3 regions of the Microbispora sp. H10836 genome follow, and region 2 is predicted to be linked to each of the others. Evidence: riboswitches for the same ligand, from Rfam matches in the RefSeq annotation. Region 2 holds a riboswitch; each other region holds the start of a gene.
The links. Region 2 has a riboswitch for S-adenosylmethionine ahead of HHX30_RS39130 (aminotransferase class V-fold PLP-dependent enzyme). Riboswitches for the same ligand answer to the same signal wherever they lie in the genome.

Region 1 (3,253 bases), on a different contig from region 2:
CTCCTGGTAGGCCCGCAGGCCGCGCACGATGTTCTTGGACAGCTCGGTGCGGTCGATGCGCACGATCAGCCTGCGGTCGCCCACGAGGTCCCTGATCACGGTCATGTGCGACTCGACGTCCGGCTCGGCCGCCCGGGCCCGCAGCGCCTCGCCGTTCACCCCGAGCGGGTGGACGCCGATCCTGGTGATCCGCCCGTCGTAGGTCACCGTACGGGCGGCGTGGTCCACCCGGGCCCCGAGCAGCGCTTCGCAGCAGTCCATGAAGGAGCGGGCCCAGCGCGCGGTGAGGAATCCCGCGTGGTCGGCGCCGAGGATGCCGGTCAGCACCTCCGCCGCGACGTCCTCGGGCAGCAGCGCGAAGTATTCGGGCGGTGCCCAGGGCGTGTGGGAGAAGTGGCCGATGCGCAGGTCGGGCCGGTCGACCCGGAGCATCGCCGGGGTCAGCGTCAGGTGGTAGTCCTGCACCATGACGCGCGCCCGGGGCGCCGCCTCCTCGGCCAGGGCCAGCGCGAAGGCGCCGTTGTAGGTGCGGTACGACTCCCACTCGCGCCGGAACCGCGTGCCGAACTCGGGGGAGAAGGGCGTGTTGTACAGCAGGTGGTTGACGAACCAGAGGGTCGAGTTGGCCACGGCGTTGTAGGCCCGGTGGAAGACTGCGGGCGGGATGTCCAGCATGCGGATCGGCCCCGTCTCGAAGGCCCGGTCGAGCCGGCCGCCGGGCGCCTGACGCACCGCGCCCCGGTCGCCGTCCGACAGCGCCGCGCAGACCCACAGGACGCCGGTGTCCCTGACCACCTCGGACAGACCTGAGACCAGGCCCCCGCCGCCCCTGCGCATGGTCAGGCCGCCGTCCTCCGACAGGGTGAAGGACACCGGGCCCCTGTTGGACGCGATAAGAACGGTGCTGCTCATCTGGGTTGTCCCTCGATCAGAGCGGGCGCGCATGCCGGAAGATTAATAAAAGCCGACCTCCGTCAATAGGATGTCAACCGATCGCGGAAGGGCTGGATACGGCATGGCACTGGACGACACGACCGAGGACCTGGCCCGATCGGCTGCCCAGGGGGACCATCGCGCGCTCGGTGAGCTGCTGCGGCGCATCGAGCCCGACGTGCTGCGGCACTGCGAGAGGCTTCTACCGTATCGGCAGGACGCGGAGGAGGCCGCGCAGGACACGCTGCTCGCCGTGGCACGCAACATCGGCAGGTTCGAGGGGCGCGCCAAGTTCAGCACCTGGCTGCACATCGTGACCGTGAACTGTGCCAGGACCACCTACCGCTCGCTGAAGCGGCGCTCGTCGGAGCAGGCGGAGGAGCTGCCCGATCAGCGGCCCGATCCCCGGCGGGTGAGCGTCATCGCCGGGTCGCGGCTCGATCTGCTCGACGCGATGGAGGCGCTGGAGGCCGAGCGGCCCGACCTCGCCCAGGCGCTCGTGCTGCGCGACATCTGCCAGCTCGACTATTCGCAGGTCGCCGACCAGCTGAAGATCCCCCTCGGGACGGTCAAGTCCCGTATCCACCAGGCGCGCAAGTACGTGCAGAACGCCCTCGGCGAAGCATACGGCTGATACGAATCGTCTCGTTATGTGAGACAGCGGAACGGACACCGAGGACGCCGGGGTACAGTGCTAGAGACCTTTCTCGGAAAGGTTCCACAACTGAACATGCTCATCCAGAGGGGTGGAGGGACCGGCCCTGCGAAGCCCCGGCAACCTCCCCGGTGTCGAACTCGTGTCCACGAGGCCCGGCCGGGACAGGTGCCAATTCCGGCTCGCGGCCAGGGTGGTCGCGAGCGAAGATGAGGGAAAGGCCTCGCTTCATGGCGCACACCAGCACTGCCGCTAACACCGCCGCGAACACCGTCGAGTTCGGCCCCGCCACCGGTCTTTCGTGTCGCGAATGCGGCGCTCTTTATGAACTCGGTCCGATTTTCGCCTGTACGGAGTGTTTCGGCCCCCTTGAGGTGGCGTACGAATTCGGCGAGATCCGCCGGGAGGACATCTCGTCCGGCCCGGCGAACATCTGGCGGTACCGCTCCCTGCTCCCCGTCCCCGCCGACGTGGCGGCCAAGCCCAACCTCCAGCCCGGCTGGACCAAGCTCGTGAAGGCCGACAGGCTGGCGGCCGAGCTGGGGCTGCGGTCGCTGCACGTCAAGGACGACTCCGGCAACCCCACCCACTCCTTCAAGGACCGGGTCGTCTCGATCGCGCTGGAGGCCGCGCGCAACTTCGGCTTCCACACCCTGTCGTGCTCCTCCACCGGCAACCTCGCCGGCGCGGTGAGTGCGGCCGCCGCCCGGGCCGGCCTCGACTCCTGCGTGTTCATCCCCGCCGACCTGGAGCCGGCCAAGGTCGTCATGGCCGCGGTGTACGGCGGCCGGCTGGTCGCCATCGACGGCAACTACGACGAGGTCAACCGCTTCTGCTCCGAGCTCATCGGCGACGAGCTGGGCGAGAAGTGGGGCTTCGTCAACGTCAACCTCCGGCCCTTCTACGCCGAGGGCTCCAAGACGCTCGCGTACGAGATCGCCGAGCAGCTCGGCTGGCGGCTGCCCGACCAGATCGTCATCCCGGTGGCCTCAGGCTCGCAGCTGACCAAGGTCGACAAGGGCTTCCGCGAGCTGATCAAGCTGGGCCTGGTAGAGGACCGGCCGTACCGGATCTTCGGTGCGCAGGCCGAGGGCTGCTCGCCGGTCTCCCAGGCCTTCAAGTCCGGGCAGGACGTCGTGCAGCCGGTCAGGCCGAACACCATCGCCAAGTCGCTGGCGATCGGCAACCCGGCGGACGGGCCGTACGTGCTCGACATCGCCCGGCGGACGGGCGGCGCGGTGGAGGACGTGAACGACCAGGAGGTCGTCGAGGCGATCCGCCTGCTGGCCAGGACCGAGGGCGTCTTCGCCGAGACGGCGGGCGGCGTCACGGTCGGCGTGCTGCGCAAGCTGGTGCGCGAGGGGCGCCTCGACCCCGACGCCGAGACCGTGGTGCTGAACACCGGTGACGGGCTCAAGACGCTCGACGCGGTGGCCGAGCACGCCCGCCCCACCGCCGTCATCCGTCCCTCTCTCGACGCGTTCCGTGCGGCATTCGCCAACTGAAAGCGTTTCACAAGGCCCATCGGCAGCAACGAAAGCGAGCGAACAATGAGCGTTTCCGTGCGGATTCCGACGATTCTCCGGACGTACACCAACGGAGCCGCGGAGGTGAGCGGGGAGGGGGGAACGCTCCGCGAGGTCCTGCAGAAGCTGGACGCGGACT
Region 2 (3,253 bases):
CCTCCTGCTCGGTCGTCATGCCGTCCATGCTTTCACGCTCATCACGCGGGAGCGAAGACGGCGAAGGCATCAGACGAACTCGACCACCGTCGCATGCCGACGGCAGTAGCCTGCTGCTCGGCTTAAGGCTAGCCTTAATTGTGGGAGGGCACTCTTGGCGTGGACGGTGAAGGTCACAGGTGAGTACGCCGCTTGGTTCAGGACGCTCCTCAAGGAGGATCTCGATTCGGCGATCCAAGTCGCTCAGGCCGTCGCCGCACTTCGGGAGGAGGGGCCAGCTGTACCTCGACTACACCAGCGACGAAGAGGAGTGAACATGGCGAAGAGAGTGCCGGGGGACTGGGCCGACCTCGAACGGGAACTTCACGAGGCCGGCGTCTCTCCTTCCGTGATCGAGCAGGGTGCCAGGAAACTCCTCGCGGAGGCACGCGGTCATCAGCTCGCCGAGGCGCGAAAGCAGCTCGGGCTCGGCCAGAGGGACGTCGCGGCTGTCATGGGTCTGAGCGTTGCCCGGGTCTCACAGATCGAGCATGGAGAGGTCACGTCCATCGAGGTCATCGCTCGCTATGTAGAGGCGCTCGGGGCCCGCTTGGACCTGGTCGTCGACTTCGGTGATCGGACGCTGCGCCTGCCCGTCAGCGAGAGGTCGACGGATGCCGCTTGACAGGGGGCCTCTTGGGCGAGACCCCCGACCTCACTTCCCGTCTTCAGCGGCGGCGATTTGACGCAGGGCGTCGACGAGGCGGTCGACGTGCTCCTCGGTCGTGCCGATGCCGATCGAGGCGCGTACGGCGCTCACCGTGCCGTCGGCGCAGCCGGCGTCGTCCCCGCCGAGGAGGTGGCGGACGAACGGGTGGGCGCAGAACTTGCCGTCCCTGACGCCGATGCCGTGGTCGGCCGACAGCGTCTCGGCGACCTCTCTGGCCGTGCGGCCCTCCACGGCGAACGACACGATGCCGACGCGCGGGTGGTCGGGGCCCCACAGGGACAGCTCGCGTACGCCGGGGATCGTGGCGAGCCCGGCGCGCAGGCGGGCGAGCAGCCGCTCCTCCTCGTGGACCAGCGCGATCCAGCCGGTCGTGGTCAGCGCGTCGCAGGCGGCGGCGAGCGCGATGGCGCCGAGCACGTTGGGGGTGCCGGCCTCGTGCCGGCTCTCGGGGTCGTCGCTCCAGTCCACCGTCTCGCCCACGGACCGTACGGCTCCGCCGCCGCGCAGGTACGGATCGGCGTCGGCGAGCCAGTCGGGGCGGCCCACGAGCACCCCGGCGCCGAAGGGGGCGTAGAGCTTGTGCCCGGAGAACGCCACGTAGTCGAGGTCGAGCGCGGCGAGGTTGAGCCCGCGATGGGGGACGAACTGGGCGGCGTCCACGGCGATCCGCGCGCCGTGCCGGTGGGCGACGTGGGCCAGCCCGGCGATCGGCCACAGCTCGCCCGTGACGTTGGAGGCGGCGGTCACGACGAGCAGGGCCGGGCCCTCGATCGCGGCCAGCGCCTCGTCGGCCGCCCGGATCGCCTCGCCGGGGAAGGCGGGCGGCGCGAGCCGTACGGCGTCGGGCCAGGGCAGCAGCGAGGCGTGGTGCTCGGTGTCGAACACGACGACGGTGGTGCCCTCGGGGAGGCTGCGGGCCAGCAGGTTCATCGCGTCGGTCGTGTTGCGCACGAAGATCAGGGCGTCGCCGGGACGGGCGCCGACGAAGGCCCGCACGGTGTGCCTGGCCTGCTCGTACCGCGCGGTGGTGAGCTGTGAGGCGTAGCCCGCGCCCCGGTGGACGCTGGAGTAGGCCGGCAACGCCGCCGCGACGGTGGCGTTCACCGGCTCGAGACAGGGCGCGCTCGCCGCGTAGTCGAGGTTCGCGTACGGCACGAGCCTGCCGCCCCTGACGGGCACCTCCAGGCCGGCGCCCACGACAGCCGGTAGGCGTACGGGCTCGGAGATGCGGGTGACGGCCTGCTGGACGAAGGTGAGTGCGGACAACGCCAAGCCTCCTCGGGTCTGGGACCCCGGCCATGGCGTCGTACGGCGGAGCCCGCGCTTGTCCGGCACACCTCGTGCCGGACCCGGTCCTCACCCGGGGCACCCCGCCGCGAGCGCGAGGGTTGCCGGCCAGCAAGCCGGGGCTTGATGCTGGCACTCATGACCTGAGCGCACTATAACCCGGCATCCGGGCTCGAAGGCAAGCCCGCTGGTGAGAGGCGGATTTGCCGTTATGGTGTGCATTGTGAAGTTTGATCCTTGGAATCCCGAGTTCGTGGCTCACCCGTACGACGCCTACCGCGACCTGCGGGACAACGAGCCGGTCAGCTTCTTCGAGCCGACCGGGCAGTGGCTGGTCGCCCGGCACGCCGACGTGAACGCGCTGCTGCGCGACCGCCGGCTGGGCCGGTCCTACCTGCACGTGGCCACCCATGAGGAGTTCGGCCGGGAGCCCGAGCCGGACTTCCAGAAGCCGTTCTGGCGGGTGATCCGGGCCGGCATGCTCGACGTGGAGCCCCCGGTGCACACGCGGCTGCGCCGCCTGGTGTCCAAGGCCTTCACGCCCCGGATGGTCGAGTCGCTGCGCCCGCGCGTACGCAGGATCGCGACCGAGCTGACCGAGGGACTGGTCGAGCGCGGCGGCGGCGACCTGCTGGCCGAGGTCGCCGAGCCGCTGCCGGTCACCGTGATCGCCGAGATGCTGGGCGTGCCCGAGGCCGACCGCCACCTCCTGCGCCCCTGGTCGGCCGACATCTGCGGGATGTACGAGCTGAACCCGGCCCCGGAGGTCCAGCACACGGCCGTACGCGCCGCGACGGAGTTCGCCGAGTACCTGCGCGGGCTGGCCAGGGCGCGCAGGGACCGGCCGGGCGACGACATGATCTCCGCGCTCGCGCAGGTGGTGGACGACGGCGACCGGCTGACCGAGGACGAGCTGATCGGCACCTGCGTGCTGCTGCTCAACGCCGGGCACGAAGCCACGGTCAACGCCACCGGCAGCGGGTGGTGGGCGCTGTTCCGCAACCCCGGCGAGCTGGAGCGGCTGCGCGCCGACCCCGGCCTGATGCCGACGGCGGTCGAGGAGCTGCTGCGCTACGACACCCCGGCGCAGATGTTCGAGCGGTGGGTGCTCGAGGACATCGAGGTCGGCGGGGTGACGATCCCCCGGGGTGTGGAGATCGCGTTGCTGTTCGGCTCGGCGAACCGGGACCCCGAGGTCTTCGCCGACCCGGACCGCCTGGACATCGGCCGGGCGGACAACCCGCACATCTCGTTCGG
Region 3 (3,253 bases), on a different contig from region 2:
CGCAGAGCGGCTGCCCGGCATGCAGCAAATGGGCTGAACATGAACGCAAACTACTATGCCGATAAAAGACGTCACAGCGGCAAAGGCGCCGGAAAACCGATATCGACCCAACCGGAATCAAGTCCGTGACCGTGTTGCGCTTTCATCTTGATCATGCTGGGCGAGGTCACGCCAGCCGGGAACGTCGGCGCTGGGGGCTCCCATCGGTTGCGGCATACCCACGGGACAGAGCTGATCCGGCGGCCTCAGGAAGGTGCCGTAAAAGACCTTTCTGTGTCAGCGAAACCCACGCAGGCTACCTCCGCTCGCGAGCCCTTGGAATCCCGGCCTCTCCAGGAAGGGAAAAGGCCGAGAAGGTACTCCTCTCGCTTAACAGCTCACATGTGTCCGGTGCCGACACAGCCGGGACAGGGCGTCCAGCCGTCGGCTCGGGCCTCCGCTTCGGACATCCGCAGGACGTTGTGCAGGCGGTTGCCCTGGCTTTCGCTGCCGAGCCGGCCGGCCAGCCACATGGGGCATTCCTCGCCGGCGTGGTAACGGTCACTGCCCCTCGTGGTGATCACCTGGGGAAGGTCTGACATCCCTTCGCTCCTTTCGCAGCGCCGGGTGGGCAGGGAGGAGTGTCCCTGCCCCTCACCGATACTGCTGGTCAAGGCAATCGCTCTGGTTCCTGCGGATGCGCCGAGGCGCACTCGAACTATGACCGCTGTCGGGGAGAGCCGCTACCGGTTCAGAACAGGCCGGGCGGGGCGGCTTCGGGGTCCTTGGGGGCGCGGGCGGGCTTGGCCGGTGCTCCGCTACGGGTGCCCATGCTGCGACCGCCTGCAGGGAGGGCGCGGTCCCGCCGGTGAGTCGTCAGGCGGACCGCCGGGCGAGGTCCTCCAGCACCTCGACCGCCTCGCCGACGCGCTCGTACGGCACGAAGAGGTGGTCGTGGTGGAATCCGGCGACGACGTTGCAGCTCAGGCCCGCGGCGGCGAGTGCCTGCGCGAAGGCGGCGGTCAGGCCGACGGCTTCGAGTGCCGAGTGGACGCGCAGCGTGATCCAGCCCGTCACGTAGTCGTACGTCAGTCCTGCCGCGTCGGCGTCCCGCTGCGGCAGGACCAGTGTGAGGCCCTCCTCCTCGGCGACCGTGACGACGGGCCTGACGCCCGGCGGGACGTCGCCGTCGACCGTGGTGAACACGTAGCGGCCAGGGTTGAGCCGCGGGCGCATCGTGGTCAGCAGCGTGGGCAGATCGGTCTCACCGGTCACGCACCGCACCCTACAAGCCTCCTGTCAGCACCCGAGGCAGGCCCGAAGGAGGTCGTCTCCGCGACGGACGGTGAAGCCGAGGGCCGCGAGCACGTCCGCCGCGAACAGACGGCGGCGGTGCCGTAGATGTGCCAGGACGCGGTCATGAGGGTCCTTGTGGTTCCGGACCCCCTTACCCGTGGGCAGGGAGATCCGCGCTTGCCCCTGCCGGGACCGGCAGCGGCCAGGTCTTCCCTGGAGAGCACCTTGCGCGGTGAGGCGAGGTTGCCGGCCGACGAACGTCCAGGGGCGCGATCGGCCTCGTGACCCGGACCGGATGCCGGCACGGCAGTCCGGTTTCTGGCCAGATGTTGACCATCAACGCGTACGTCGTTAATGTCCCGGCCTGGGTCACGAGTTCCAGCGCCAAGCCCCGGCTCGCTGGACGGCATCCCGCCCGCTGCGGGTGCCCCGGGTGACGACCCGCTCCGCGCGTGGCGCGCGGAGAACGGCGGATCACCGGGGCCGGTCGGGCCACCGGGGTCCCAGGCCCCGGAGGTGCGTGATGCCCGTCCCGAACGATCCCTACGCCCTGCGCCGCACCCACTGCCCCGGCTGCGGCGTCTTCTACAACGGCATGAACATCGGGCCGCGCGAGCCTGTCATCGAGGCGTTCCCCGGCGTGTACTACGCTCAGTGCCCGCACTGCAAGCTGCGGTGGCACGTGCACCGGCCCGGCGCCCCCGAGCGCGACCTGGCCGATCTGTTCGTCGCAGAACGCCCGGACGAGCAGCCCGACATCGCCGCCGCCTGGACCGGCGCCGTGCTCCGCCTCACGCTGGACGACCACATCCTGCGGGTGGGCCCCGCGGTCGGCGGGCCGGACACCGACGAGATTCCGCACCCTCTGGGCGAGGTCGCGCACGTGCTGACGGGCTGGAACCCGGGCGGCCTGCCGGGACGCCTGGCCCACAATCTGGACGCGCACAGGCGGCTGCTCGACGACCTGCACGAGCGCGGCCTGCGCCTGCGGACCGACGCCGCATGCCACCATCCGGAGTTCGCCTGGGCCGAGCAGTCGATGGTCGCGGTGGGAGCCCAGGAGAGCCTCGTGCTGGAGGTCGCCCGCCGCTTCGGCCAGCCGGCCGTCCTGCGCTGGACGGCGGGGCTGCTGACCCCGATCGGCACCCATACCGGGGAACCCCTCGCCGACGGCGACCCGGTCGTCGTCACCCGGCTGCCCCGGCGGCCCTGCGTGATGACCGGCGAGGCCCGGGACGAGGTCTGCCGCAACCCGGGAGGGCCGTGGATCAGCAGGTCGAGGGCTGTCGGCACGGACTGGAACGACCGGCGCACCTGCCTTTACACGGCTCTCGGCTGCGACACCTGCCATGGCGCCCGGGCCGCCGGAATCGCGGGCGCGGCCGCCCGCGTCGTGTTCATCCGGCCCAGCGTTCCCAGCCGGTACGGCCTCGCGCGTCGGACGACCGTCACTGGACCGTGACAAAACTCTGTGGACTTGATTCACAGCAGCCACTTAGGGTCGTGATCCCTACCCCTTACATCTCAGTTATCCGGCTTCCTCCCCCCGAAAGACCAGTAGATGGAACTCCTCGACGCCTGCGCCAGGCTCGGCGCTCTGGCTCCCCACCTGCTCGACGCCGAGGTGCGCCGGTCGATCGAGACGCTGGCGGCCCGCGCCCCCGACGTCGAGCCGATCCCCGGCAGCGACGACGCCGAGGAGCTCCTGTACGCGGTGACCGACGAGGTGATTCGCCTCGGCGAGGAGTTCGACCGCCTTGGCCGCGTGGACGACCTGATCCTCGCCCGCCGGATCGTCGTCGAGCTGGTCCGGCCGCAGAGCGAGTCGCGTCTCGCGGACTTCGCCAACGCGCTCGGCATGCTGGCCTGGATACTGGCCGGTCAGGGCCGGCATGCGGAGGCGCTGGAGCTCGCCGAGGAATGCGCCGCCGTGCTCCGGCCCCACGCCGCCGACGACTTCCACCGTCAGGGCATGTAC

Region 1: another riboswitch for S-adenosylmethionine. It lies ahead of thrC (threonine synthase); the one in region 2 lies ahead of HHX30_RS39130 (aminotransferase class V-fold PLP-dependent enzyme).
Region 3: another riboswitch for S-adenosylmethionine. It lies ahead of HHX30_RS33085 (DUF3293 domain-containing protein); the one in region 2 lies ahead of HHX30_RS39130 (aminotransferase class V-fold PLP-dependent enzyme).

Annotation. Positions count from the first base shown of each region.
Region 1 is NZ_JABBWU010000021.1:135,961-139,213, reverse strand. Features, by position in the region: gene HHX30_RS31715 (trehalose-6-phosphate synthase) at 1-912, opposite strand, end outside; gene HHX30_RS31710 (RNA polymerase sigma factor) at 1,016-1,567, shown strand; SAM riboswitch class I at 1,665-1,804, shown strand; gene thrC (threonine synthase) at 1,819-3,093, shown strand; gene HHX30_RS31700 (MoaD/ThiS family protein) at 3,139-3,253, shown strand, end outside.
Region 2 is NZ_JABBWU010000038.1:17,617-20,869, reverse strand. Features, by position in the region: gene HHX30_RS39145 (NADH-quinone oxidoreductase subunit D) at 1-28, opposite strand, end outside; gene HHX30_RS39135 (helix-turn-helix transcriptional regulator) at 155-664, shown strand; gene HHX30_RS39130 (aminotransferase class V-fold PLP-dependent enzyme) at 695-1,975, opposite strand; SAM riboswitch class IV at 2,025-2,140, opposite strand; gene HHX30_RS39125 (cytochrome P450) at 2,220-3,253, shown strand, end outside.
Region 3 is NZ_JABBWU010000023.1:124,860-128,112, forward strand. Features, by position in the region: gene HHX30_RS33070 (vanadium-dependent haloperoxidase) at 1-41, opposite strand, end outside; gene HHX30_RS33075 (hypothetical protein) at 378-581, opposite strand; gene HHX30_RS33080 (ACT domain-containing protein) at 856-1,254, opposite strand; SAM riboswitch class IV at 1,444-1,562, opposite strand; SAM riboswitch class IV at 1,643-1,751, shown strand; gene HHX30_RS33085 (DUF3293 domain-containing protein) at 1,799-2,737, shown strand; gene HHX30_RS33090 (tetratricopeptide repeat protein) at 2,837-3,253, shown strand, end outside.